DNA from 2 places in the Enterobacter cloacae complex sp. HYC074_NIDB genome. Region 1 is predicted to be linked to the other one. Evidence: predicted binding sites of a transcription regulator. Region 1 holds the regulator's gene; the other holds the start of a gene.

The links. Region 1 encodes Fur, which represses iron uptake genes when iron is present. Its sites were predicted from a motif close to ATAATAATGAGAACNACTATCAA; they were not measured.
Region 2: the regulator Fur is predicted to act here: its motif matches at 2,967-2,989, upstream of O1724_RS12970 (TonB-dependent siderophore receptor).

What each region holds. Positions count from the first base shown of each region.
Region 1 is NZ_CP114214.1:1,408,004-1,422,704, reverse strand. It holds partial or broken gene speF (ornithine decarboxylase SpeF) at 1-2,031, shown strand, start outside; gene potE (putrescine-ornithine antiporter) at 2,028-3,341, shown strand; gene pgm (phosphoglucomutase (alpha-D-glucose-1,6-bisphosphate-dependent)) at 3,445-5,085, opposite strand; gene seqA (replication initiation negative regulator SeqA) at 5,110-5,655, opposite strand; gene ybfF (esterase) at 5,839-6,612, shown strand; gene ybfE (LexA regulated protein) at 6,741-7,028, shown strand; gene fldA (flavodoxin FldA) at 7,184-7,714, shown strand; gene fur (ferric iron uptake transcriptional regulator) at 8,006-8,452, shown strand; gene chiQ (ChiQ/YbfN family lipoprotein) at 8,542-8,868, opposite strand; gene chiP (chitoporin ChiP) at 8,916-10,313, opposite strand; gene glnS (glutamine--tRNA ligase) at 10,761-12,428, opposite strand; gene nagE (PTS N-acetyl glucosamine transporter subunit IIABC) at 12,598-14,547, opposite strand.
Region 2 is NZ_CP114214.1:2,652,404-2,667,104, forward strand. It holds gene ymcF (cold shock small protein YmcF) at 1-179, opposite strand, end outside; gene ompW (outer membrane protein OmpW) at 209-841, opposite strand; gene O1724_RS12955 (YkgJ family cysteine cluster protein) at 1,124-1,528, shown strand; gene O1724_RS12960 (YciC family protein) at 1,554-2,297, shown strand; gene O1724_RS12965 (septation protein A) at 2,311-2,850, shown strand; gene O1724_RS12970 (TonB-dependent siderophore receptor) at 3,031-5,217, shown strand; gene yciA (acyl-CoA thioester hydrolase YciA) at 5,316-5,711, shown strand; gene tonB (TonB system transport protein TonB) at 5,750-6,478, opposite strand; gene O1724_RS12985 (YciI family protein) at 6,700-6,996, shown strand; gene leuE (leucine efflux protein LeuE) at 7,030-7,665, opposite strand; gene O1724_RS12995 (Exc2 family lipoprotein) at 7,733-8,143, opposite strand; gene O1724_RS13000 (KPN_01571 family protein) at 8,155-8,283, opposite strand; gene O1724_RS13005 (YciY family protein) at 8,402-8,575, opposite strand; gene cls (cardiolipin synthase) at 8,719-10,179, shown strand; gene O1724_RS13015 (HI1450 family dsDNA-mimic protein) at 10,213-10,542, shown strand; partial or broken gene O1724_RS13020 (ion transporter) at 10,574-11,441, opposite strand; gene oppF (murein tripeptide/oligopeptide ABC transporter ATP-binding protein OppF) at 11,456-12,460, opposite strand; gene oppD (ABC transporter ATP-binding protein) at 12,457-13,470, opposite strand; gene oppC (oligopeptide ABC transporter permease OppC) at 13,482-14,390, opposite strand; gene oppB (oligopeptide ABC transporter permease OppB) at 14,403-14,701, opposite strand, start outside.

The DNA of each region.
Region 1 (14,701 bases):
GTATTCCGGTGTTTATTGCCACGCATAAAGAAGAAAGGGTTCCGGCTGAATTTCTGTCGCGTATTCACGGCGTTTTTGAGTACTCCGATACCAGCAATGCGTACTACGGACGCCAGCTTGAAGCGGCTGCGCAGAAGTACGAAACCCAGCTCCGCCCGCCGTTCTTCCGCGCGCTGGTCGATTACATCCAGCAGGGGAACAGTGCGTTTGACTGCCCCGGACATCAGGGAGGCCAGTTCTTCCGCCGCCATCCGGCCGGAAACCAGTTTGTCGATTTCTTTGGCGAAACGCTTTTCCGCGCCGATCTGTGCAATGCCGACGTGGCAATGGGCGATCTGCTGATCCATGAAGGCGCGCCATGCATCGCCCAACAGCATGCGGCAAAAGTCTTTAATGCGGATAAAACCTACTTCGTGCTGAACGGCACCTCCTCTTCCAACAAAGTGGTGCTCAATGCCCTCCTCACGCCAGGCGATCTGGTGCTGTTCGATCGCAATAACCATAAATCTAATCACCACGGAGCACTGTTACAGGCAGGCGCGACGCCGGTGTATCTGGAAACGGCGCGCAACCCGTACGGGTTTATCGGCGGTATTGACGCACACTGTTTCGACGAGAGTTACCTGCGGGAACTGGTGTCAGAGGTCGCGCCTGGTCGCGCGCGGGATGAACGTCCCTTCCGTCTGGCGGTGATCCAGCTGGGCACCTACGACGGTACCATTTATAACGCCCGTCAGGTGGTGGATAAGATTGGTCACCTGTGCGATTACATTCTGTTTGACTCCGCCTGGGTGGGTTACGAGCAGTTTATCCCGATGATGGCCGACTGCTCACCGCTGCTGCTGGAGCTGAACGAAAACGATCCAGGCATTCTGGTTACCCAGTCGGTGCATAAGCAGCAGGCGGGCTTCTCGCAAACCTCGCAAATCCATAAGAAGGACAGCCATATAAAAGGCCAGGCGCGCTATGTCCCGCATAAGCGCCTCAACAACGCCTTTATGATGCACGCCTCCACCAGCCCGTTCTATCCGCTGTTTGCCGCCCTGGATATCAACGCCCGCATGCACGAGGGGCAAAGTGGGCGCAACATGTGGATGGACTGCGTGGTGACCGGTATCGAAGCGCGAAAACTGATCCTTCAGAACTGTCAGTTTATTCGTCCGTTCGTGCCAGAGACGGTGGATGGCCGTCCATGGGAAAGCTGGGATACGGCAGAGATTGCTACCGATCTGCGCTTCTTCCATTTTGTTCCGGGCGAACGCTGGCACGCCTTTGAGGGATATGCCGAGCATCAGTATTTTATCGATCCCTGCAAACTGCTGCTGACCACGCCAGGCATCAACGCCCGCACCGGCGAGTACGATGATTTCGGCGTGCCCGCCACCATCCTCGCCAACTTCCTGCGTGAAAACGGCATCGTGCCGGAAAAAATGCGACCTCAATTCCATTCTGTTCCTGCTCACCCCGGCGGAGGACATGGGCAAATTGCAGCAGCTCGTCGCCCAGCTGGTGCGCTTCGAAAAACTGCTCCAGAGCGATGTGCCGCTGAAAGAGGTTCTGCCCTCTCTTTATAAGCAACATCCGGAACGTTATGCGGATTATACCCTGCGTCAGATTTGTCAGGAGATGCACGACCTCTATGCCCGCCATAACGTGAAGCAGCTGCAAAAAGAGATGTTCCGCAGGTCTCACTTCCCGCGCGTCATGATGAACCCGCAGGAGGCGAACTATGCCTATCTGCGCGGTGAGGTCGAGCTGGTGTCCCTGCGCGACGCGGAAGGCCGTATCGCCGCGGAAGGCGCGCTGCCTTACCCACCGGGGGTGTTGTGCGTGGTTCCGGGGGAAGTCTGGGGCGGTTCCGTGCTGCGCTACTTCGCCGCGCTGGAAGACGGGATCAATCTGCTGCCGGGCTTTGCGCCGGAGTTACAGGGGGTTTACGTCGAGGAGTGTGACGGTCGCAAACAGGTGCGCTGCTACGTCATCAAACAACCTGCCGCTCAGCCATCGCTGCTGAAAGGAGAAAAATTATGAGTAAGGCCAACAAGATGGGCGTGGTGCAACTCACTATTCTCACCATGGTGAATATGATGGGTTCGGGGATCATCATGCTGCCCACCAAGCTCGCTGAAGTGGGGACGATTTCGATTATCTCCTGGCTTGTTACCGCCGTGGGTTCGATGGCGCTGGCATGGGCCTTTGCCAAGTGCGGAATGTTCAGCCGCAAGTCCGGCGGGATGGGTGGCTATGCCGAATATGCGTTCGGTAAGTCCGGTAACTTTATGGCGAACTATACCTACGGCGTGTCGCTGCTGATCGCCAACGTGGCGATTGCCATTTCCGCTGTCGGTTACGGTACGGAGCTGTTTGGGGCGACGCTGACCCCGGTGCAGATTGGGCTGGCAACCATCGGCGTGCTGTGGATCTGTACCGTCGCCAACTTTGGCGGCGCGCGCATCACCGGACAACTTAGCAGCATTACCGTCTGGGGCGTGATCATCCCGGTTGTCGGCCTGTGCATCATCGGCTGGTTCTGGTTCAGCCCGACCCTGTACGCCAACTCCTGGAATCCGCATCACGTACCGTTCTTCACTGCCGTGGGATCGTCCATCGCCATGACGCTGTGGGCCTTCCTCGGGCTGGAGTCAGCCTGTGCGAATGCGGAAGTGGTGGAAAACCCGGAGAAAAATGTGCCGATCGCGGTACTCGGCGGGACGCTGGGGGCGGCGGTGATCTATATCGTCTCGACCAACGTGATTGCGGGAATTGTGCCCAACATGGATCTGGCCAACTCCACGGCGCCGTTCGGGCTGGCGTTTGCGCAGATGTTTACGCCGGAGGTAGGGAAAGTGATCATGGGACTGATGGTGATGTCCTGCTGCGGCTCGCTGCTGGGCTGGCAGTTCACCATCGCTCAGGTGTTTAAATCCTCGGCTGACGAAGGCTATTTCCCGAAAATCTTCTCCCGCGTGACCAAAGCGGATGCGCCAGTGCAAGGGATGCTGGCGATTGTCATCTTCCAGAGTGGTTTGTCGCTGATGACCATCAGCCCGTCACTGAACAGCCAGTTTAACGTGCTGGTCAACCTGGCGGTGGTGACGAACATCATTCCGTACATTTTGTCGATGGCGGCGCTGGTGATTATTCAGAAGGTGGCGAAGGTTGATCCGCGCAAAGCCCGTGCGGCCAATATTGTGGCGCTGATTGGCGCAATTTACAGCTTCTATGCGCTCTATTCCTCCGGCCAGGAAGCGATGCTGTATGGTGCGATGGTGACCTTTATGGGCTGGACGCTGTACGGTCTGGTGTCGCCGAGATTTGAATTGAAGAACAAGCACAGTTAGGTAAAAGCAAAACGGCAACCCTGAGGTTGCCGTTTTTAGTGTTTTCTCCCTCTCCCCGTGCGAGAGGGCCGGGGTGAGGGCATCAGCCCGCACCAAACACCACTTACGCGTTTTTCAGCACTTCGCTGACAATCTCTACCGCTTCTTTCTCAATCTGCTGACGATGCTCAGCGCCGAGGAAGCTTTCGCAATAGATTTTGTACGCATCTTCCGTACCGGATGGACGCGCGGCGAACCAGCCGTTTTCGGTCATCACCTTCAGGCCGCCGATGGATGCGCCGTTACCCGGTGCCGCCGTCAGACGCGCGGTGATCGGGTCACCTGCCAGGGTGCTGGCGCTGACCATCTCCGGAGAGAGTTTTGACAGAGCTGCTTTTTGCGCAGACGTGGCGCCAGCCTGGATACGGTTATAGCTTGGCGCACCAAAACGTTCCGCCAGCTCGTTGTAATGTTCCTGCGGGTTCTTACCGGTGACCGCGGTGATTTCCGCCGCCAGCAGGCACATGATGATGCCGTCTTTATCGGTTGACCATGGGGTGCCGTCGAAGCGCAGGAAGGATGCCCCCGCGCTCTCTTCACCGCCAAAGCCGAAGCTGCCGTCGTGCAGACCGTCAACAAACCACTTGAAGCCCACCGGCACTTCCACCAGCTTGCGGCCCAGCGCATCGACCACACGGTCAATCATGGCGGAAGAGACCAGCGTTTTACCCACCGCGACCTCTTTGCCCCACTGCGGACGGTGCTGGAAGAGATAATTAATGGCCACAGCCAGGTAGTGGTTCGGGTTCATCAGCCCAGCCGGGGTGACGATACCGTGACGGTCGTAGTCCGGGTCGTTAGCAAACGCCAGATCGAACTTGTCGCGCAGCGCCAGCAGGCCAGCCATTGCGCATTCGGAGGAGCAGTCCATACGGATCGCGCCGTCTTTGTCCAGGTGCATAAAGCGGAAGGTCTGATCGACGTGATCGTTCACGATGGTCAGATCCAGCTTGTAGTGCTCGGCAATGCGTTTCCAGTATTCAATACCGGAGCCGCCCAGTGGATCCACGCCCAGCTTCAGACCGGCTTTCTGGATAGCGGCCATATCGACGATATCCGCCAGCCCTTCCACGAACGGCTGAACCAGATCCTGCTCTTTCACGTGGCCGGAGGCCATGGCTTCATCCAGTGAGATACGCTTCACGCCGTTCAGACCGTTAGCCAGTAACGCGTTGGCGCGATCTTCCACCACTTTCGTGACGTTGGTATCCGCCGGGCCACCGTTTGGTGGGTTGTACTTGATGCCGCCATCTTCCGGTGGGTTGTGGGACGGGGTGATCACAATGCCGTCAGCCTGCGCGCCACCTTTTTTGTTGTGTACCAGAATAGCGTTAGACACCGCAGGCGTTGGCGTGAAACCGTTGTTCTCCTGAACAATCACGTCTACGCCGTTCGCCGCCAGCACTTCCAGCACGGAGATAAAAGCAGGTTCAGACAGGGCGTGGGTATCTTTCCCTACATAGCACGGACCGGTGACGCCATTTTTGGCGCGCTCTTCCGCGATGGCCTGAGCAATGGCCAGAATGTGCGGTTCGTTAAAGCTGTGGCGCGCCGCGCTGCCGCGGTGGCCAGATGTACCAAACTTCACTGCGTGTTCTGCGTTGCCCACCACCGGTTTCAGCACGTAGTACTGCGCGGTCAGTTGAGCGACGTTAATCAAATCGCGTTGTTGCGCAGGTTGTCCTGCACGGCTGTGATTTGCCATTGCCTGGTCCTTCTGATGCAAGGGTTAAATTGTACCGCAAACCTTTTCGATCAATTCCGCCGGGAACTGCATGGACTGCATGATATGTTCGATCATGCTGCACTTGCGGCCCGTATTGGTATTAGTGATCACCCAGTATGGCGTACCGGGAACGTGTTTGGGTTTGGTTTGGTTGCCATTTTGCAGCAAGGTCTGCTCGTCGCCTGCGAAATAAACGCGCGTGCGACCGTGCAGCGACTCTGTCGCTTCTGCAAATGCGTTGTTATCCAGTGAGTAAAGTGTAGACAGCACCAGCATAAAGCGGTTAACGGCCTTTTTCTGCTCGGCATATTCATCGGACAGCAGCAGCTCGCGCATCGCGCGCACTTTGTCCTTTGCCGGCATGACGGCAGGTTTTACTTGTGCAACAACGCTCGGCTGAGACACGACATCTTTAGTGACAGGAGTGGGCTGTGAGGCGGCGGAAATTTTAAGCATGCGCCGTAAAATGTCGGACGCGCTCTCCCCAATATGCCGCGTCTGGCTGGCAATATACTGATAGAGTTCGTCATCAACTTCGATTGTTTTCATCTTAATCCAGTGCGATATCTTATCTGAATACAAGTCGTTGAGATTATAAGGTCAAATCCCAACAGCGGATAGCGTCAAACCAGGTTGGCGGCAAAAGTCAGATTAAACTGGATCCTTGCCCCCGGGCGGCAGAATGGTCAACATGATACCCTAACCTGACAAACCTAAAAAAAGAACTTTGCCATGAAATTGAATACCCGAGCGCAAACTGCACAATCGCCGAACAATAATTCTCCCATCGTACTGGTTCACGGCCTGTTTGGTAGCCTGGATAATCTGGGTGTGCTGGCGCGCGATTTAGTGACCGATCACGAGATCCTCCAGGTTGATATGCGCAATCACGGTCTTTCAGGGCGCTCGGAGGAGATGACGTACGCAGCCATGGCGCAGGATCTGCGGGACACCCTCGATGCGAATAATATTCAGAAAGCGACGCTTATCGGGCATTCAATGGGCGGTAAAGCGGTGATGGCGCTCACTGCGCTGGCACCTGAGCGAATTTCCGGGCTGGTGGTCATCGACGTTGCGCCCGTCAATTACGACGTTCGCCGTCACGATGAGATTTTTGCCGCCATCAATGCGGTCACCGAAGCGGGTGTCGCAACCCGCCAACAGGCGGCTGCCGTTATGCGCGAGCATCTTGATGAAGAAGGCGTGGTCCAGTTCCTGCTGAAATCGTTTGTTGACGGGCAATGGCGCTTTAACGTCCCGGTGCTGTGGGATCAGTATTCGCATATTGTGGGCTGGGAAGCCGTCCCCGCCTGGCCGCACCCTACCCTTTTTATTCGCGGCGGCAACTCCCCTTACGTCACTGACGCGTACCGTGACGCGCTGCTGGCGCAATTCCCGCAGGCTCGCGCTCACGTCATTGCGGGTGCCGGGCACTGGGTACACGCGGAAAAACCGGATGCCGTCCTGCGCGCCATTCGCCGCTATCTTACTGATACAGCGAATTGATTAAAAAGCCAGCGACCGGAAGACGACGGGCTTCCAGTCGTTGGCGTGTGGATTTGGGTGATGTATGATGGCGCGCTTATCGCCCGGGCATTAGCAGGGCGGCGTGTTTCCCCCGAAGTCTCAGAATCATGGCCAAAGAACAAACGGACCGTACGACACTAGATCTGTTCGCGAATGAGCGTCGACCGGGACGACCGAAAACGAATCCGCTTTCGCGCGATGAACAGCTGCGTATCAATAAACGCAACCAGCTTAAACGCGATAAAAATCGTGGGCTTAAGCGTGTCGAACTGAAGCTGAATGCCGATGCCGTCGATGCGCTTAACGAATTAGCTGACGCGCGCAACATCAGCCGCAGCGAATTGATCGAAGAGATGCTGATCGCCCAGCTTGAGACGTTACGCGGCAAGGCGTGAGTCAGAAAATCCCCAATATTACCTTTTTCATGTAGCACAGAGTGCAGTCCTGCGTGATAGCTGTTTCCGCAGGGTTGCCTGTTCTGCTATTATTGCCCTTATCCGTGGACAATTTGCGCCACCATACCATTAAGTTTCAAGAGGTTATTTTACTCATGGCAATCATCGGCATTTTCTTTGGCAGTGATACTGGCAACACTGAAAATATCGCAAAAAACATTCAAAAACAGCTCGGTAAAGACGTTGCTGATGTGCATGACATCGCCAAGAGCAGCAAAGAAGATCTCGAGGGCTATGACATCCTGCTGCTGGGCATCCCCACATGGTACTACGGTGAAGCACAGTGTGACTGGGACGATTTCTTCCCGACGCTGGAAGAAGTAGACTTCAACGGCAAGCTGGTTGCCCTGTTTGGCTGTGGCGATCAGGAAGACTATGCTGAGTATTTCTGTGATGCGCTGGGCACTATTCGCGACATCATTGAGCCACGCGGTGCGGCGATCGTCGGTCACTGGCCAACGGCGGGTTACCATTTCGAAGCTTCCAAAGGTCTGGCAGATGACGATCACTTCGTTGGCTTGGCCATTGATGAAGACCGTCAGCCAGAGCTGACCGCTGAGCGTGTAGAAAAATGGGTTAAGCAGGTTCGTGAAGAGCTGAACCTGGACGATATCCTTAACGCCTGATATCCCTGCGGCGCAACTCCGGTTGCGCCCGTTTTCCAGGTAAAACCGATTAAATTAATTGCTACAAACTTTTAACTTTTTCGCCCAGACCTGTACAATATCCCCCTGGTAAAAAGTGGGTGCCATCGAACAAGTTTGTTGGTGATACCACGTTTTTATAAGCATACTTTGCTTGAGACTTGCAGTTTTCATTTAGCCATGGCAGTTCTATAATGAGACGCATTATCCCAAGTGCATTTTCTGTCACTTCTTCTTTTGAAGTGAATCGTTTAGCAACAGGACAGATTCCGCATGACTGACAACAATACCGCATTAAAGAAAGCTGGCCTGAAAGTAACGCTTCCTCGGTTAAAAATCCTTGAAGTGCTTCAGGGGCCAGACAATCACCATGTCAGTGCGGAAGACCTTTATAAGCGTCTTATCGATATGGGTGAAGAGATTGGGCTGGCAACCGTCTATCGTGTGCTGAACCAGTTTGATGACGCGGGCATTGTTACTCGTCATAATTTCGAAGGCGGTAAATCCGTGTTCGAGCTGACTCAGCAGCACCACCACGATCACCTGATCTGCCTCGACTGTGGCAAGGTCATTGAATTTAGCGATGATTCCATTGAATCGCGCCAGCGTGAAATCGCCGCCCGTCATGGCATCCGCCTGACCAACCACAGCCTGTACCTGTACGGTCACTGTGCTGAAGGTGATTGCCGCGAAAATGAACATGCGCACGACGCAAAATAAGTGAGTGTTCATACTCTGAGCCAGCCGTGAGGTTGGCTTTTTTTTGCCTGAAAAGCCCGGTGACGCTGCGCCACCGGGCGTAAAGCAACTTATTTATTGTTATTGCGTATCTCGTTCCAGATCTTATCGCAACGCTTCGCCACTTCCTGATCGTTACTGGTTTTACGCGCCTGAATACAGGCCTGGTAATCCATTACGCGAACGTTTTCCTGCGTGGCGAATTGCTCATGGGTTTTGTCTTTTTTCAGCACGTTCAGCACGCTTTGACAGGCCTCAATCTTCTCAGGTGAACCCTGTGCGGTATTGATGCACGCGCTGTAGGCCTCTTTCAGACGGGAGTCCTCTTTCGGCGCCTGATCCTGCGCGCATGCCACCAGCCCGAAGGTCAGCAACGCAACGATTACCCTTTTATTCATCATGTTCAGTCTCCATAACGGCGGGACACCGCCCGCCGCAGCATTCATCAGAAGATGGTAAATGGCGCAATGACCATGAATTTCACGTCACGTTCATCCTGGAAGATGTTGCCGTAGCCGCCCGCGTAGCTCGGGATATCGGAGTGGTTGTCATACTGGGTGAAGTGCAGTTTGAACATCGTGCCTTTCGCACGGCCCTCCTGAAGGGTGTAAATCGCATCCAGGCTGTATGAAGACTCTTTCAGACGGTAGTTTGGATCGTAGTACGCGTCTGGCGTAGCCATATCCGCTGGCTTCGCATCCCAGGCGTACGCGTAGGACGCGCCCACTGCCCAGCCGGGCAGGTTCCAGTTTTTCAGGTCATACATTGCCCCGAAGAAGACCGCCTTTTCGCCGTCGGCGTTAAAGTCAGAGCGGTTATCCCACCAGATATCCAGACGACCGTTAGAGGAGGCGTAGGTTGGGGTCATACGTTGCAGGAAGTAGCCCTGCTGCCCTTCTGCCTTGACCCATGTTCCCTCCAGACGCAAATCAACCTGACCTACCTTGTAGCCGAAGGTCAGCGCCTGTAACCACGCGGTGCCGTCATAGATATCATTTACGCTGCCATCACTGACCTTGTCGCGCGTACCGTAGAACTGATAGCTGGTGCTCAGCGGGCTACCCGCGATATCAAATTTGTAGCTGGCTTTAGCAAAGTACTGATCGATATAGCCTTCAGCCTGACCAAATGCAGCTTCCAGCACCAGATCGTTTTTAAAGTCGTACTTCGCTCCCAGCGAGTGGAGATAATCAACTTTGGTTTTTTTATCGTTCTGATAGAACTTGTCCATCTCAATGTGCCACGGCGCTTTGTACTCGTTGGTCCACATATAGGAGAAGCTCAACGCCCCCGCATCGCCGTAGTCAAAATTAGCACCGGCTTCCGCCCCCTGATAGGTGCCTGGCATAAAGCTCCAGTGCGGCGCTAACAACGTCTGGCCGGTTGGCTGGATATAACCACCCCGCGCCCAGACCGGGCCATATTTGAATTTTGCAGCCGCTTTATACAGGCTGATACCGCTTTTATCGCCGGACCAGTCTTCGTCGTAGGCTTTATTACTGGAGGAGAACGCAATTTCGTTCGGATGGCCGCTGTCGCCATTTTCGGCCATTTCAATTGCGGTGAATGCGGCAATATCGATCCCGAACATATCGGCGGCATATCCCGACTGGAAATCCAGGTTGGCGTTCCATGTCGAGTGAGAAAGGTTGGTTTTGTATTTATCTTCAGTGACGTCTTTACGGTCACGCTCACGCTGCCAGTAATAAATACCGCCCGTGAGGGTGGAATCTTCAATGAAACCTGCTGCTTTTGCCTCTGGCGCAATCACCAGGCCCGACATTGCTGTCACACTGGCAATAGCTAGCGCCAGCGCACTACGTTTGCCACTAAACGTACGCATAGATTATTCCTCTTTGACGAATTAAAACGCCCTAAACGGCGAAAAACAGAAAAGACCAAATGGTCAGGGGTAGTCAGAAATACCCTCGAATTAACTACCGTCTTTAGGTTATTTTTCGCGACGCGAATTATCAATGGTTTTAATCAGGCAAAAGTCAGGATTATGACGAAGAGCACATATTTCGTAGTGCTTTGTAACATTTACCGGAAAGCGAGTACTGGCGGGGGAATGCGCTAATTTTCAGTAAGTAACATTGATATTGTGAATATATTTTTCAGTGTTTCTGTTTTTGGAAAACAACAAACTTTTTTTAAATAAAATAAGTAGCACCACATTGACCTGGAATGTTGGGTTTAAATGATTATCCCGATGCTTAACGACATGATCGTTAAATAAAAAAACGCCGCATTACGCGGCGTTTGTTTCTCATTGACCAGAGCAGCGTTATTATTCGCCGATCTTAGTCCAGGTATCACGCAGACCGACGGTACGGTTAAATACCGGTTTTTCTGCCGTGCTGTAACGGCTGTCCAGGCAGAAGTAACCCTCACGTTCAAACTGGAACGCTTTACCGGCTTCAGCGGCTTTCAGAGACGGCTCGGCATACCCCTGCTTGATAATCAGAGACTCAGGGTTAATGACCGCCAGGAAGTCCTCCGCAGCGCCTGGATTAGGCACACTGAACAGACGATCGTAGAGACGGATCTCAACCGGCAGCGCATGCTGCGCGCTCACCCAGTGGATTACACCTTTTACTTTACGGCCATCCGCCGGATCTTTACTCAGCGTCTCTGCGTCATACGTACAGAAGATGGTCGTGATGTTACCTTCCGCATCTTTCTCTACGCGCTCGGCTTTGATTACATAGGCGTTACGCAGACGTACTTCTTTGCCCAGCACCAGACGCTTGTACTGCTTGTTCGCTTCTTCGCGGAAGTCGGCACGATCGATCCAGATTTCACCGCTAAACGGCACGTCGCGGGTGCCCATTTCCGGTTTGTTCGGATGGTTAGGCATCGAGACCTGTTCGCTTCCGCCCTGCGGATAGTTTTCGATAACCAGTTTCACTGGATCGATCACTGCCATCGCGCGCGGCGCGTTTTCGTTCAGGTCTTCACGAATGCAGGATTCCAGAGACGCCATTTCGATGGTGTTGTCCTGCTTGGTGACGCCAATACGTTTGCAGAACTCACGAATGGACGCCGAGGTGTAGCCACGACGACGCAGGCCAGAGATGGTCGGCATACGCGGGTCGTCCCAGCCTTCAACGTGCTTGTCGGTGACCAGCAGGTTCAGCTTACGCTTGGACATCACGGTGTATTCCAGGTTCAGACGAGAGAACTCGTACTGACGCGGATGCACAGGAATGGTGATGTTATCCAGCACCCAGTCGTACAGACGACGGTTGTCCTGGAATTCCAGCGTGCACAGAGAGTGCGTAATGCCTTCCAGCGCATCGCTGATGCAGTGGGTGAAGTCGTACATCGGGTAGATGCACCACTTGTTACCGGTCTGGTGGTGTTCAGCGAACTTAATGCGGTACAGCACCGGATCGCGCATCACGATGAACGGAGACGCCATATCGATTTTGGCACGCAGACACGCTTTACCTTCTTCGAAGCCACCGGCACGCATTTTTTCAAACAGCGCCAGGTTCTCTTCCACGCTACGATCGCGGAACGGGCTGTTTTTGCCAGGCTGAGTCAGCGTACCGCGGTATTCACGGATTTCGTCAGCAGACAATTCGTCGACGTATGCCAGACCTTTGTTAATCAGTTCAACCGCATAGGCATACAGCTGATCGAAATAGTCTGAGGAGTAGCAGATATCGCCAGACCAGTTGAAGCCCAGCCATTGCACGTCGTTTTTAATCGACTCAACGTATTCGATGTCTTCTTTTACTGGGTTGGTGTCATCAAAACGCAGGTTGCACTGTCCCTGGTAATCTTGCGCAATACCAAAGTTCAGGCAGATCGATTTGGCGTGACCAATGTGCAGGTAGCCATTTGGCTCCGGCGGGAAACGCGTGTGGACTGTGGTGTGCTTACCACTGGCCAGATCTTCATCGATGATCTGGCGAATAAAGTTACTCGGGCGGGCTTCTGCCTCACTCATCGTGGATTCCTCAAAGCGTAAACAACGTATAACGGCATATGATCTTATAAGCCGGACGTAGTGACAACCCTTAAAACGTCCCGGAAGAAAATAATGGGGGCAATTGCTGCAAAAAAAAGCGGCGGAGGATATCCCCCGCCGCTAAAGGCATAACTCTACTCAGGAGCGATTACTTGCCTTTAATCTCATATAGTGGCGTCTGGCCTGCAACTACCTGCCCCTGCGCCTGGATCACCAGACCGCTGAAGTCGTCGATGTTGCTGCACACTACCGGGCTGATCATGGAGCGCGCGTTGGCATTCAGGAAGTCCAGATCCATTTCCAGAATCGGCTGGCCTGCCGCCACTTCTGCGCCCTCTTCCACCAGGCGAGTAAAGCCCTGACCGTTCAGCGCAACGGTATCGATACCCATATGGACTACGATCTCCGCGCCTTTTTCCGTTTCCAGGCAGAACGCGTGGTTGGTGTTGAAGATTTTCACGATAGTACCGGCAGCCGGAGAGACCACGGTTTTGTCCGTTGGTTTTACCGCCACGCCGTCACCGACCGCTTTGCTGGCGAACGCTTCGTCAGGCACCTGTTCAAGCGCAACAACGTCACCTGTCACCGGAGAAACCAGCGCAGCGATGGTCACCGCGTTTGGCACAGCCTGCGGTTTTGCAACCGGCGCGTCAGCCACCGGTGCGTTATCCGTTGAGGCGGCAGCGACCGGCCCACGGGCAACCACTTTTTTCATTTCATCGCCGATAGATTCGGCCTTCGCACCCACGATAACCTGGATGGTTTGTTTGTTCAGTTTCACCACACCAGACGCACCCAGGCGTTTGCACATTGCATCGCTCACGCGCGCGGAGTCGCCTACGGTCAGACGCAGACGGGTAATACAGGCATCGATCGCTTTCAGGTTGTCGGTGCCACCCACAGCGGCAATGTAGCTGGTTGCCAGCTGGGTTAAACCCTCTTCGGTATTGCTGTTGGCTTCACTGGTCACAACATCATCTTTCGTATCTTCGCGACCAGGCGTCTTCAGGTTAAACATACGAATAACCGCGCTGAACAGAACGAAGTAGATAACGAAGAAGATCAGGCCCATCACCATCAGGATCCAGACGTTGCTGCTTGCCGCCGGCAGGTTGTACATCAACACATAGTCGATGGCGCCTGCGGAGAAGGAGAAGCCAGCATGGATACCCAGAAGGGTGGCGACGAACAGGCTGATACCGGTCAGGATCGCGTGCATCAGATACAGCAGCGGAGCCAGGAACATGAACAGGAATTCCAGTGGCTCGGTCACGCCGGTCAGGAAGGCGGTGATCGCAACGGACAGCAGCATCCCGCCAATCATTGGGCGACGCGCTTTCGGCGCAGCCAGGTACATTGCCAGCGCCGCGCCAGGCAGACCAAACATCATGATTGGGAAGAAGCCAGACATGAACATGCCCGCGGTGCCGTCGCCTGCGTAGAAGCGGTTGATATCACCGTGGAATACCGCGCCGGCCGCGTTGGTGAACTCACCAATCTGGAACCAGGCGATGGTGTTCAGTACCTGATGCAGACCGGTTGGGATCAGCAGACGGTTAATGAAACCGAAGATGCCCGCACCCATTGCGCCCGCAGACACGATCCACTCGCCACCCGCATGGATAGCATGCTGCACCGGTGGCCAAACGTAGCCAAAGATGGCGGCGAGGATCAGACAGAAAAAGCCCGTCGCAATCGGCACAAAACGTTTACCGCCGAAGAAGCTCAGGAAGTCAGGAAGTTTGATACCTGCCCAACGGTTGTACACGGCACCACCCACCAGGCCAGTAATGATACCTGCCAGCACACCCATGTTGATTTCAGGATTGATGGTTACCATCGCTTTCGTGAGGATGAAGTAACCGACAGCCCCTGCCAGTGCCGCGGCACCCGCGCTGTCTTTTGACCAGCTTGACGCCACACCGATGGCGAAAATCAGCGCCAGGTTGTCAAAAATTGCGCCGCCTGCCTGGGCAATAAACGGCACGTTAAGAAGATCGGGTTGCCCGAATCGCAGCAGCAATGCTGCAACCGGTAGCACGGCGATAGGGAGCTGCAAAGCCCTACCGAGGCGCTGGAAAAAACCTAAAATATTCATCCTATTCCCCCTACGAGACCCTTTGTTAAGACTCGCGCATAAACTATGTTTTTATTGTGTCACGAACGATAGATACAGTTGATGATTCACTGGCAGTGTGAGTGTGTGAAAAATTAATTCGTATCGCAAATTAAACACCTATTTTTTGTGATTA
Region 2 (14,701 bases), 1.2 Mb from region 1:
AGGCATGAATGAATGGTGAGACGTGTTCCGCAAACGGAACAGATAGCACCGTGAGGTAGGCTATGTGCTGGGCTGAACGTCGTGAACTGAAACTGTTTACCTGCACAAACCGGACACTCAAATTTGATGTTGGGGATATCCCCTCCAGACAGGTGTGTGGAACAACCACCATACAGCAATCACCGGCTGACAGGGGATATATCTTCTGTCAGAAACGATAGCCTGCTGAGAACATAAATACCCACGGATCCAGACGGGTATTGATACTTTGCTGCTGCCCGCCAGCTTTAAAGCGCACGTCCGTATCAATGTCCATATACCAGACAGAGGCGTTGATCAGCCAGTCACGATTAATCAGATAATCCAGACCAACCTGTCCCGCCATGCCCCACGAGTCTTTCAGGCTGAGATCGGAGAGCCCGGCCTCTTTACCGGTATCGTTAAATTTCTCATCAAAGAAGGTGGTGTAGTTAACGCCTGCACCAATATAAGGGCGCACCTTGCTGCTGGAATCGCCGAAGTACCACTGCGCCATCAGCGTTGGTGGCAAATGGTGCACCGTGGCAATGTCCCCGGTCGGTCCTAAACCGACGCGGTGACGGAATGGCGTGGCGGCTAAAAGCTCGACGCCAATGTTATCCGTTGCCATATACGTAAACGTCAGGCCTAACTGGGTGTTATTGCTAACGTTAAACCCGCCCATACCCAGCACATTGTCGGACCCTTCCGTTGGACGTACCGTTGCCGAACCGGCACGAATAAAGAATTCACCTGCTTCATGCGCGTAAGCGCCGCCAGAGAGACTGCTTAAGATAAGGGCTGCCACCGCTAATTTTTTCATATCCGCTCCATCGTTGTGGTTTTAATTGCGGAGGAGAATATACTCACAAATGAGTAATAAGTGATCTAACACAGATCACATTAAAACCAGTAAGTTAACATTCATTGATCTAGGTTAATTTTTGGTGACGCCTCATAAAGCAATAAGTTGTTACCGCGTCAATTTTTGGCATTTCATGGTTACAAAATTTTCTGTTTTCCCTCTCTTGCGCTTCCTGTAGCGGCTGGATAATTTATCACTCTCACAATGTGATTTGATGCGTTCTACTTTTGCAGGTGTGCCATGAGTGATCATAACCCGTGCATGACGTGCGGAGCCTGTTGTGCGTATTTTCGAGTCTCTTTCTATTGGGCTGAAGCCAGCGATGGCGGCGGCACCGTTCCGGTCGATCTCACTGAACCCTTAACCCCTTTTCTGCGCTGTATGTGCGGCACCAATCAAAAACAGAGCCGCTGTGTGGCACTGGAAGGTGAACCTGGGGTATCCACCCGCTGCTCCATTTACGCGGATCGCCCCAGCCCGTGTCGCACTTTCGCGATGTCGGGAGAGGATGGGCAGGTCAATGAGGCATGCAATCGCGCCCGCGCCCGCTATGGATTACCGCCGCTTTACAAAGATATGCTTTTCCATACAAGCCTTGATGCTGCCACCAGCGTGTTATCCGGTGTACAATTGCCGGCTAATTAACACCTGCAATACTCAAGGAGAGTGCATGTCTATCACGGCGAAGTCTGTCTACCGTGACACGGGAAATTTTTTCCGCAATCAGTTCATTACCTTTTTACTGATCGCGTTGTTGTGCGCCTTTATTACGGTGGTGCTGGGTCATGCGTTCTCACCCAGTGATGAACAGATTGCCACGCTGAGCCAGGGGGATCATCTTGCAGGCAGCGCAGGGTTGTTTGACCTTGTGCAGAATATGACGCCAGAGCAACAGCAAATCTTGCTGCGCGCATCTGCGGCATCTACCTTCTCGGGTCTGATTGGCAACGCCATTCTGGCGGGTGGCGTGTTGCTGATGATCCAACTGGTATCTGCCGGCCAACGCGTCAGCGCGTTACGTGCAATCGGGGCCAGTGCTCCGGTGCTGCCAAAGCTGTTTATCCTCATCTTCCTGACCACGCTGCTGGTCCAGATGGGGATCATGTTGGTGGTCGTTCCGGGCGTGCTGCTGGCTATCGTGCTTTCATTCGCGCCAGTAATGGTTGTGCAGGACAAACTGGGCATTTTCACCGCCATGCGCAGCAGCATCAGGCTCGCATGGGCCAATATGCGACTGGTCGCCCCGGCCGTTATCAGCTGGCTGCTGGCCAAGACTCTGCTGTTGCTGTTTGCGCCGAATTTTGCGGTGTTAACGCCAAATGTCGGAGCGGTTGTCGCCAATACGCTGAGCAATCTGATTTCAGCCGTGCTGCTGGTCTATTTGTTCCGCCTGTACATGTTAATTCGTCAGTAACTGGGATCGCAGAATGAAGCAGTTTCTTGATTTTTTACCGCTGATCGTATTTTTCGCTTTTTATAAGCTGTACGACATTTATGCCGGCACGCTGGCGCTGATTGTGGCAACGGCTGTGGTGCTGATTTACAGCTGGGTTCGCTATCGCAAAGTTGAAAAGATGGCGCTCATCACCTTCCTGATGGTGGCGGTGTTTGGTGGTCTGACATTGTTCTTCCACAATGATGAATTTATCAAATGGAAGGTCACGGTGATTTACGGCCTGTTTGCGGGCGCACTCCTCATCAGCCAGTGGGTGATGAAGAAGCCACTGATCCAGCGCATGCTGGGGAAAGAACTGACCCTGCCGCAGGCTGTGTGGGGACGTCTGAACATCGCCTGGGCGCTATTTTTTATTCTGTGTGGTCTGGCGAATATCTATATCGCATTCTGGCTGCCGCAGAATATCTGGGTCAACTTCAAGGTGTTTGGCCTGACGGCGCTGACTCTTATCTTCACCCTGCTCAGCGGCGTTTATATTTATCGCCACATGCCGCAGGATGACAAGCACTGATCCTTCTGGCCAGATCGTCACGCGGTCTGGCCTCGTTTCCCGCCTTCTCTTTTCTCTACATCCTTCCTGCGAAAATGTCTGAATTATGAAGATTTTATGGAGATCGCTGTCACTTTATTGTAATGAGAATGACTATCATTAATATTCGTCATCGCATTTTTAACAAATGGAAATGAGTTGATGAATAACATAATAAGATTTGCCCCGGCTACACTTACGCTCGCCATTTTTTCAACGCTATACCAGAGCGCTCACGCAGCGGAAGAGACTCTCACCGATGGTGAAACAATGGTTGTTCAGGCCACCGCTGAAGAGGCGCTGAAGCAACAGCCGGGGGTTTCCATCATCACGGCAAAGGACATAGAAAAGGATCCACCGGTTAACGATCTTTCAGAAATTATTCGCAAAATGCCCGGGGTTAACCTCACCGGAAACAGCGCGACAGGCAGCCGCGGTAACAACCGCCAGATCGACATCCGCGGTATGGGGCCGGAGAACACGCTGATTCTGATTGACGGTGTGCCGGTGACGTCACGTAACTCGGTGCGCTACAGCTGGCGCGGGGAGCGCGACACCCGCGGGGATACTAACTGGGTTCCGCCAGAGATGGTTGAGCGCATTGAAGTGCTCCGGGGACCTGCTGCCGCCCGCTATGGTTCGGGGGCGGCCGGCGGCGTCGTCAACATCATTACCAAACGCCCGACCAACGACTGGCACGGCTCACTCTCCCTGTACACTAACCAGCCTGAAAATGATAAAGAGGGGGCGACAAAACGCGCTAATTTTGATCTGAGCGGCCCCCTTGCGGGCGATGCGTTAACGATGCGCCTGTACGGGAATATCAATAAAACTGACGCAGATGCTCAGGACATCAACACCGCGCAAAATGGCTCTTACGCCGCCGGACGTGAAGGCGTGCGCAACAAGGACATCAATGCCCTGCTCTCCTGGAAACTCACGCCACAGCAGATTATCGATTTCGACTACAGCTACAGCCGCCAGGGCAATATCTACGCGGGTGATACTCAATACAGCAACAGCAACGTCAGCCCTGACGGTCTGGTGTCGTCCCTGTATGGACACGAAACCAACCGAATGTACCGCCAGTCTTATGGCATTACGCACAACGGCATCTGGGACTGGGGTCAGTCAAAGTTCGGTGTCTATTATGAAAAGACCAACAACACCCGCCTGGAAGAAGGCTCTACGGGCAAAGTTGAGGGGATGATCAATAGCGATAAATACGATACCAGCCGGCTGGAGTCATACCGTTCAACGGGTGAGCTGAACATTCCTTTCTTCTGGCTGGTCGAACAGACGCTAACCGTGGGTGCAGAATGGAACCGTGATGAACTGAACGATCCGGCCTCAATGCAGGCGACAAATGTGTCGGGAGAAGTGATTAACGGCGTTCCCGGCACGGCTTCTGAGCGCAACAGCAAAAACAGCGCTGACCTCACCGGCATCTATCTTGAGGACAATATTGAAGCGCGTCAGGGCACCAACCTGATCCCAGGGATCCGCTTTGATTATCACAATCAGTTCGGCAGCAACTGGAGCCCTAGCCTGAACGTCTCTCAGGATTTGGGTGACATGTTCAAGGTTAAAGCGGGTATCGCTCGGGTATTTAAAGCGCCAAACCTGTATCAATCCAGCGAAGGCTATCTGCTTTCCACCCGCGGTAATGGCTGCCCGAACAACGTTTCCGAAGGAAGCTGTTATTTGTTAGGCAACCCGGATCTGGATCCGGAAATCAGCGTGAACAAAGAGATTGGCCTGGCCTTTGCGCTGGAAGGCTACGAGGCTGGCATAACCTGGTTCCGCAACGATTACAAAAACAAGATCGTTTCAGGAACGGATGTGCTGGGCCAGACAAGCAGCGGCGCAAATATCCTTCAGTGGCAGAACGGAGGAAAGGCCGTTGTTGAAGGGCTGGAAGGCAACCTCACCGTCCCTGTTATTCGCGACACGCTAACCTGGCGTACTAATGCGACGTATATGATTCAGTCTAAAAGTAAAGACACCGGTAATCCGTTGTCGATTATCCCCAAATATACCGTCAACACCATGCTGGACTGGGAGGTTAACAGCAAGCTTTCAGCCAACGTAAGCTGGACGATGTACGGCCGCCAGAAGCCCAGAGAAAACGCTGAAATCCGCAAAGAGGAAAATGCGATGTCCAGCAGAGAGATCGGCGCGTATTCCATCGTGGGTATCGGCAGTAACTATCAGCTGACCAAAAACCTGCGCCTGAATGCCGGCATCAGCAACCTCTTTGACAAGCAGATTTACCGTGAAAATGACGGTGCATCGACCTATAACGAACCAGGCCGTGCGTATTACGCAGGCGTGACCCTGTCCTTCTGACCCTAAGGCGCCTGCTCTGCGGGCGCTAACCCTATTCTCTCCAGCCAGAAATCATAGTAGCATCCCGCCTGAAGTCTTCAGTTACGAGTTTAAAAACAATGACAACAAATGACGCCCCACAGGGCGAACTGGTTTTACGCACACTGGCAATGCCTGCGGATACGAATGCCAATGGCGATATTTTTGGCGGCTGGTTGATGTCGCAGATGGATATGGGCGGTGCAATCCTGGCAAAAGAGATTGCACACGGGCGCGTGGTAACCGTCCGGGTCGATGGCATGACCTTCCTGCGTCCTGTCGCGGTGGGGGACGTGGTGTGCTGTTATGCACGCTGCGTAAAACGCGGCACTACGTCTGTCTCCATCAACATTGAAGTCTGGGTGAAAAAAGTCTCTTCTGAACCGATTGGTCAGCGCTATAAGGCGACGGAGGCATTGTTCATCTATGTGGCGGTGGATAGCGACGGTAAGCCCCGCCAGCTTCCACGGAGCTGATCCTCAGGTAAAAAAAAGCCTCCTTGCGGAGGCTTCTTTTATTCCATCTGTGCCCCGCCGTTCAGGCGGAAGACAATGTTCACAATCAACCCATTGCCGGGTTTACCGGCTTCATAGCGCCACCTGCGCATGGCCGATTTAACTTCACGTTCAAACATATTCGCCGGCTGTGCGGACAGGATTTCCACGTTATCGACACGTCCATCGGCCGTAACGTCGAATTTCACCCGTACACGCCCTTCAATACGTAACGCCTGAGCACGTGCCGGGTACTGCGGCTGGTTACGGCTCAGCGCGCGCGGGCCTGCTGGCGCCGTTACCGTCGGTTTTGTCGCGGTCGTGGTGTTATTCATCAGCGGACGTGACGGGGCGGCATTTTCAACCGGCTGCGTGGCGCGTGGCTCAACCGGACGCACTTCGCGTTTCGGACGTTCTTCAACCTTTTTGACCGGCTTGGGTTTTGGCTTCGGCTTAGGTTTCGGCTCCGGCTTATGGATCACCACCGGCGCTTCTTTCGGCGGTTCAGGAACAGGCTCGGGCTCTGGCTCCGGCTCGGGTTCAACAACGGGCTGTGGCGGCGGCGGCGCAACCTGCGGCGGCTCAAGATCCGCAGGCGATACCATGGTCACAGAAATTGGCTGCGCTGGCGCCGGCATTTCAATAACCTGATGAACCGAGGTATAGAGCAGACCCGCCACGACAGCACCGTGAATAACGACGGAAAGCAGCGTCGGCCATGGAAAGCGGCGAGGTAAATCAAGGGTCATCGAAGTCATAATCATCAACGTTAAAAAACCGAACCTTGATTTTAAATGCAAATAGCAATCATATTCAATAAGACACTTTGTCCTGGCGCAATTTAAGCGTACATGAGGGCAAAAAAGGGGCATCCAGATCAGGGTTTTAACATTGTTATTATCTTTACATTGCAGTCATTTGTGCTTTCACATAACGTAATTGTCACTTTTACCGGTTAAGGAGCTTTGCCGTGCTTTACGTGATTTACGCTGAAGATGTACCTGATTCTCTGGAAAAACGTCTTTCCGTTCGCCCTGCCCATCTGGCGCGTTTACAGTTGCTACAGGATGAAGGTCGGTTGCTGACCGCAGGCCCGATGCCTGCCGTTGACAGCAACGATCCGGGCGCGGCGGGTTTTACCGGCTCCACGGTGATTGCCGAGTTTGAATCTCTTGAAGCCGCGCAGGCCTGGGCAGAAGCAGACCCGTACGTCGCAGCCGGCGTGTACGAGAAAGTCACGGTTCGTCCGTATAAAAAAGTATTCTGAAACGAAAGGCTCCCTCGGGAGCCTTTTCTTCATTCAGTGCAGCGACGCCAGCCTCGCCGCAAATCCGACAAACAGCAGGCCTATCAGCCCGTTCCCCAGCTTCGCCAGTTTCTTTTTGGTTTTCAGGTAACGCGTGACAAACGCGCCTGAGAAAATCAGGAAGCTCATGTACATGAAGCTGATCAGCTCAAGCGTTGTGGCGAGGATCAGGAACGACGTGCCGGTATTCTTCGCATTGACATCAATGAACTGCACGAAGAACGACACGTAAAAGAGAATCGCTTTCGGGTTCGTCAGGCTCAGCACCAGCGAACGCTTAAGGATTGCGCTTGCCGGTTCGGCGCTACTTTCGTGCGCATTTTTTTGACGCGTCATAACGGACCAGAGCATTTTTCCGCCCAGCCACAGCAGATAAAACGCGCCCAGATAGCGGACAATATTAAATAATACCGGAGTGGTCTGGATCAACGCGGCGACGCCTGCCCAGGCCAGAAACATCAGCACGGCATCACCAATAAACACACCGGTGGCTGCCAGATAGCCTTTCTTAACGCCGTGGCCAATCCCTGTTTTCAGCACAAACAAGGTGTTCGGTCCTGGAACCAGCACGATAAAAAATGCGCCGACAACATAGGTCCAGAAATTCAGTACACCAAACTCCGCAAACACGTCTTACTCCTTTCGCTCAAAAACAGCGGGGATACCGGTAATTACGGTATCCCCTGAATCAGTTGCGCTATTGTACGCCGTTATAGCCATCAAGATAAGTCGCGGCCAGTTCGTTACCAAATAACAGGGCGTCTTTACTGTCCATGTCCGAAGACCATTTATCCTTCGCGTTGCCTGCGAACAATTCCTGCGACTTCGCATTTTCTTTCAGCTGATCGCGAATGCTTTGCGCGTATTCACTGGCTTCAGCCTGAGTCCGCCCTTCCGCGCGGTCAGCTTTGCCCCGGGCATAAAGCTCGCGGAACTGCGCCACGTTCAGCTGATAATTTTTCTGCACGCTGGAGGTGTAATTGCCGCCAGTAAAGCTGGACTGATGCGACACGAAATAAAACGCGTGCCGTTCGGGTGAGGTTTTGCTGCTGGCACAACCGCTTAATATCGCAATCCCAAAGAGTGCTGCCATTACTTTTCCGTTCATCCTTTTTTCCTTTAATAAAGCCAATGTATTCCCCATGCGAAAACATAATCTGCCAATGAGGAAAATGACGAAAGTCCTAAATCTTCTCTGAGCGCATCCAGCGCCAAAAGTACAATAAAAATCCAGAGATAAGGATTCATCTTTTAATATCATGACGTTATGGGGACTTAGTATATCGCGAAAAGCAAACGGAAGGAGACTGCAAAAATTGATAGCCTGGATGTTTAATGGGCACCTTTACGGTGCCCTTCATGCTTTTCAGATGTCCTGGACTGCGAACAACAGCGCGTTACGGTGTCTGTTCAGGCCACATTTTCTGATGGCGTGGATACGCATATTGCGGCGGGATTGTGCTTCCAGCCAACGAGCCTTACGACGACTCACCTGTCGCAACATGCGCCAGCGCCCAACTTCAGTTCTACTGCGCTTCATGTCTACAACTCTTTCTCTAACAGAGATGCCATTATATGCCTAAGCAGGCGGCAAACCAGCGCTTTTATCTGCCGTTTTTATTTGCCAGATGAATCCTGATGCGTAAACTCATAACATTACGCTTTCAAAAGGATTTTTTATTTATGACAACCTTCTACACCGTGGTGAGTTGGCTGGTCATTTTAGGATACTGGCTGTTAATTGCCGGGGTAACGTTGCGCATTCTGATGAAACGCAGAGCGGTACCTTCCGCCATGGCCTGGCTTCTGATTATCTACATTCTGCCGCTGGTGGGCATCATCGCCTATCTCTCTTTCGGTGAACTTCATCTGGGTAAACGCCGCGCCGAACGCGCCCGCGCCATGTGGCCCTCCACGGCGAAATGGCTTGCCGACCTTAAAGCCTGCAAGCATATCTTCGCTGAAGAGAACAGCAGCGTGGCCGCATCTCTGTTCAAGCTGTGCGAACGCCGCCAGGGGATTGCTGGGGTAAAAGGCAATCAGCTGCAACTGATGACCTCTTCTGATGATGTGATGCAGGCGCTGATCCGTGATATCCAGCTCGCCCGGCATAATATCGAGATGGTGTTTTATATCTGGCAGCCGGGCGGCATGGCGGACCAGGTCGCCGAATCGCTAATGGCCGCTGCACGTCGCGGTATCCACTGCCGCCTGATGCTGGACTCCGCCGGCAGCGTGGCCTTTTTCCGTAGCCCGTGGGCAGGCATGATGCGCAACGCCGGTATCGAGGTGGTCGAGGCGCTTAAAGTGAATCTTTTCCGCGTCTTTCTGCGCCGCATGGATCTCCGCCAGCACCGGAAAATGGTTCTGATCGATAACTATATCGCCTACACCGGCAGCATGAACATGGTTGACCCCCGCTTCTTCAAGCAGGATTCCGGCGTGGGGCAATGGATCGATCTGATGGCGCGGATGGAGGGACCGATCGCGACCTCAATGGGCATCGTCTACTCCTGCGACTGGGAAATTGAAACCGGGAAACGCATTCTTCCCCCGCCGCCGGATGGCAATATCATGCCGTTTGAGGAAGCCAGCGGGCACACTATCCACACTATCGCCTCCGGTCCTGGCTTCCCGGAAGATCTGATCCATCAGGCACTGCTGACCGCCGCGTACTCCGCGCGGGAATATCTGATCATGACCACGCCCTATTTCGTTCCCAGCGACGATCTTCTGCATGCCATCTGTACAGCGGCACAGCGCGGAGTGGATGTGAGCATTATTATGCCACGCAAGAACGATTCGCTGCTGGTCGGGTGGGCAAGCCGCGCGTTCTTTAGTGAGCTGCTGGCCGCAGGCGTTAAAATTTATCAGTTCGAAGGCGGGCTGTTACACACCAAGAGCGTGCTGGTGGACGGAGAGCTGAGCCTGGTGGGTACCGTCAACCTCGATATGCGCAGTCTGTGGCTGAATTTTGAAATTACGCTGGTCATTGATGACGCCGGGTTCGGTGGCGATCTGGCGGCGGTTCAGGACGATTATATCTCCCGCTCACGCCTGCTGGACGCCAGACTGTGGGCGAAACGTCCGCTCTGGCAGCGAATTGCCGAACGACTGTTTTACTTCTTTAGCCCGTTGCTGTAAAACGTGCCCAACGATGTTTAACAGGTAGTCATCATGGAAATGGATCTGAACAATCGCCTGACCGAAGACGAAACGCTCGAACAGGCCTACGATATTTTTCTCGAGCTGGCGGTCGATAATCTCGACCCTGCTGACGTCATTCTTTTCAACCTGCAATTTGAAGAGCGTGGCGGTGCTGAGCTGTTCGATCCGTCTGAAGACTGGGCCGAACACGTCGATTTTGACCTCAATCCGGACTTCTTCGCCGAGGTGGTGATTGGCCTGGCAGATGAAGACGGCGGAGAAATTAACGACATCTTTGCCCGCGTCCTGCTGTGCCGCGAGAAAGACCACAAACTGTGCCATATTCTCTGGCGCGAATAATAAAAAAGGCTGCCCGCGCAGCCTTTTTTATTTAATCCGGTAAAGCATTTCCACAGCGGTGACAAAACCGCGCGCCGGGTTCATGATTCCCCTGCTGACACTTCGGACATTTGCGTTGCTGCTTGCTGTTCTGGAAGGCGCTGCTCATATGGGTGGTAATTAACCCCGTTGGTATCGCTATTACTGAATAGCCGATCAGTATAAGAACCGATGCCACAATACGTCCGAGCGGCGTATGCGGGGTAATATCGCCGTAGCCCACGGTGGTCACCGTGACGATAGCCCAGTAAACAGACGCATTAAGCGTGGTAAACCCGTATTTTGGCCCTTCGATTAAATACATCAGGGAGCCAAAAACGATCATCACGATAGCAATAAACGAATAGAAGAGAATCAGCTGGTGGCGGGCGCTGACAATGGCGACCCAAAAAACCCGCAGCGACGGCATAAAGCGCAGCAGTTTGAGTATTCGTAACACACGAATCGCCCGCATTGCACGCCAGGCAAACACATAATTCAGGCTGATCTCAGGCCACAGCCACATGACATACAGCGGCAGGATGGTGGCTAAATCAATAAACCCCCAGAAGCTGAAAACGTATTTCGCCGGATTTGGCCAGCTAATGACCCTCAGCACATATTCCGCGGTAAACACCAGCGTGACAATCAATTCCAGCCAGACGAAAACGTGCCACTCCTCATACGTCATATGGTACTGCGTTCCGGCGCCGGATTCGATAAAGATAATAATGACGCTAATCAGGGCAAATAAACCACAAAGGCCTTCGAAACGGCGACCGGAAACCGTCTCAGGATCAAATAAAAGGTGATACAGCCGCTGACGGGCCGACGTGAATAATCGCGACACATTAACCTCGAAAAATAAGGGCTGACATCATGTCAGCCCTTGCGATTATAACGGGTCTACTTTCAGGCAGGAAACCGCATGTCGGAAACTGCCCTCCAGAACCGGCCGTGTTTTTGCACATTCCGGCCCGGCTATTGGGCATCGCGTACGGAATACGCAGCCTGAAGGCGGGTTGATTGGCGAAGGCAGTTCACCTTCCAGAAGCTGAATGGTTTTATTTTTTTCCAGATCGGGATCCGGAACGGGAACCGCAGACATCAGCGCTTTGGTATAAGGGTGCAGCGGATTGTGGTACACCTCATCATACGTACCCAGCTCCACGGCGTGGCCCAGATACATGACCAGCACACGGTCCGAAATGTGTTTTACCACCGCCAGATCGTGGGCGATGAAGATCAGCGACAGCCCCATTTCCCGTTGCAGTTTCTGTAGCAGGTTAACCACCTGGGCCTGGATGGAGACGTCCAGCGCCGAAACCGGCTCGTCACAGATAATCAGTTTTGGTTCAAGGATCAACGCGCGTGCGATACCGATACGCTGGCACTGACCGCCGGAAAACTCATGTGGGTAGCGGTTGATGAGGTTAGGCAACAGACCCACCTTGAGCATCATCGCTTTCACCCGATCGCGAACTTCCTGGCGCGGCATCTTCGGATGATAGGTGCGCAGCGGCTCGGCAATGATTTCGCCAATGGTCATACGCGGGTTCAGGGATGCCAGCGGATCCTGGAAAATCATCTGGATGTCGCTGCGCACGTCGCGCCATTCATCCGGCTTCATCCCCAGCAGATCTTTGCCAAGCCAGGCCACTTTCCCGTCGGTGGCTTTCACCAGGCCGATGATCGCACGCGCAAATGTCGATTTGCCGCAGCCAGATTCACCCACCACGCCCAGGGTCTCCCCTTCGTACAGGCGTAGCGTGACGCCATCCACCGCTTTCAGGGTTTTGGCAGGCTGCCAGAACCACTGTTTACCGTCTTTGATATCGAAATGGACCTTCAGGTCAGCGATTTCGAGCAGCACATTTCTTTTTTCGTCGATTGCGTTCATACCAGCTCCTCCAGCGGCTTAAAGCAGGCGCGCAGACGGCCTGGGACAAACGCTTCCAGCGGCGGTGCGCTGTTACAGATTTCCATCGCATGCGGACAACGCGGCTGGAACGGACAGCCTTTTGGCAGACGCAGCAGGTTTGGCGGGTTACCCGGGATAGTCAGCAGCGACTCCCCTTCCGCATCAAGGCGCGGTACGGCATTCAGCAACCCGATAGAGTACGGATGGGCTGGCTGGTAGAACACATCGCGGGCATTACCGTATTCCATCGTGCGACCTGCATACATGACTAACACTTTGTCGCAGATCCCGGCAACGACGCCTAAATCGTGGGTGATCATGATGATGGCGGTGTTGAACTCGCGCTTCAGCTCGTTCAGCAACGTCATGATCTGCGCCTGGACGGTCACGTCCAGAGCGGTGGTCGGTTCATCAGCGATCAGCAGTTTTGGCCGACAAAGCAATGCCATCGCGATCATGACGCGCTGGCGCATACCGCCGGAGAATTCGTGCGGATACATGCGCATGCGCTTACGTGCCTCAGGCATTTTCACCGCATCCAGCATTTTGACGGACTCTTCAAACGCTTCGGCTTTACCCAGCCCCTTGTGGAGCATCAGCACTTCCATCAGCTGTTCGCCCACACGCATATAGGGGTTCAGGGACGTCATCGGATCCTGGAAAATCATTGAAATCTGCTCCGCGCGCAGCTTATTCAGCTCATGTTCCGGCAAATTCAGGATCTCTTTTCCGTTAAACGTCGCCGAACCACCGATCACGCCGTTTGACGCCAGCAGGCCCATCAGCGCGAATGCGGTCTGGGATTTACCGGAACCGGATTCGCCCACAATGCCCAGCGTTTCACCGGCACGCAGGTCGAAGTTGAGATCGTTAACGGCAGTAACATCACCGTCGGGGGTTTTAAACGTCACGCGGAGGTCTTTAACGTCCAGCAGTGCGCTGGTCCGCTGTTGCGCCTGTGGCGCGGTTGCCGTTTCAATAATAGTCATGACGGCGCTCCTTAACGGTCTTTCGGGTCGAGGGCATCACGCAGGCCATCGCCGATAAAGTTGAAACAGAACAGGGTGACGACCAGGAAGCCCGCCGGATACAGGAGTAACCACGGTGACACTTCCATGGAGTTTGCGCCATCACTTAACAGAGCGCCCCAGCTACTCAGCGGCTCTTGCGTACCTAATCCCAGGAAGCTCAGGAAAGATTCAAACAGGATCATACTTGGCACCAACAGGGAGGCGTATACCACCACCACGCCCAGCACGTTAGGAACGATATGACGCACCACAATATTGGCGGTAGAAACGCCACCAACCTGTGCGGCTTCGATAAACTCCTTACGTTTGAGGCTCAGCGTCTGGCCGCGCACAATACGCGCCATATCCAGCCAGGACACCATCCCGATCGCCACGAAGATCAGCAGGATATTTTGACCAAAGAAGGTCACCAGCAGAATGACGAAGAACATGAACGGGAAGGAGTTCAGGATTTCTAGCAGACGCATCATCACGGAGTCCACTTTCCCGCCGAGGTATCCGGAAAGCGAACCGTAAAGCGTGCCGACGATCACCGCCACCAGCGCCGCCGCGATGCCAACCATCAGGGAGATACGGCCGCCAATCGCCACACGCACCAGCAAATCACGCCCGGAAGAGTCGGTACCGAAATAGTGCCCGGATTCCATATCCGGCGCGCTGGACATCATGCCCCAGTCCGTATCGAAATAGGTGAACTGAGAGAGCATTGGCGCCAGGGTGACAAACAGCGCAATAAGCACCAGCACGACCAGGCTGGCAACGGCGGCGCGGTTATGCATAAAACGACGGCGGGCGTCCTGCCAAAGGCTACGACCTTCAACCTCCAGCTTTTCACTGAAGTTTTCCAGCGCCTCGCTGTTTTTCTTACTCAACATCATGGCGTGCTCCAGTTAGTAACGGATTTTAGGGTCGATAACGGCATACAGCACATCGACAACGGCATTAAACAGAATGGTCAGCGCGCCCACGAGGATCGTCAGGCTCAGCACCAGCGAATAGTCACGGTTAAGCGCCCCGTTAACAAACAGCTGCCCGATGCCCGGCAGACCATAAATGGTTTCAATCACCATTGAACCGGTGATAATGCCGACGAAAGCAGGCCCCATATAGGAGAGTACCGGTAACAGTGCAGGCTTGAGGGCATGACGGAAAATAATCCGGCGCATCGGCAGCCCTTTCGCACGGGCGG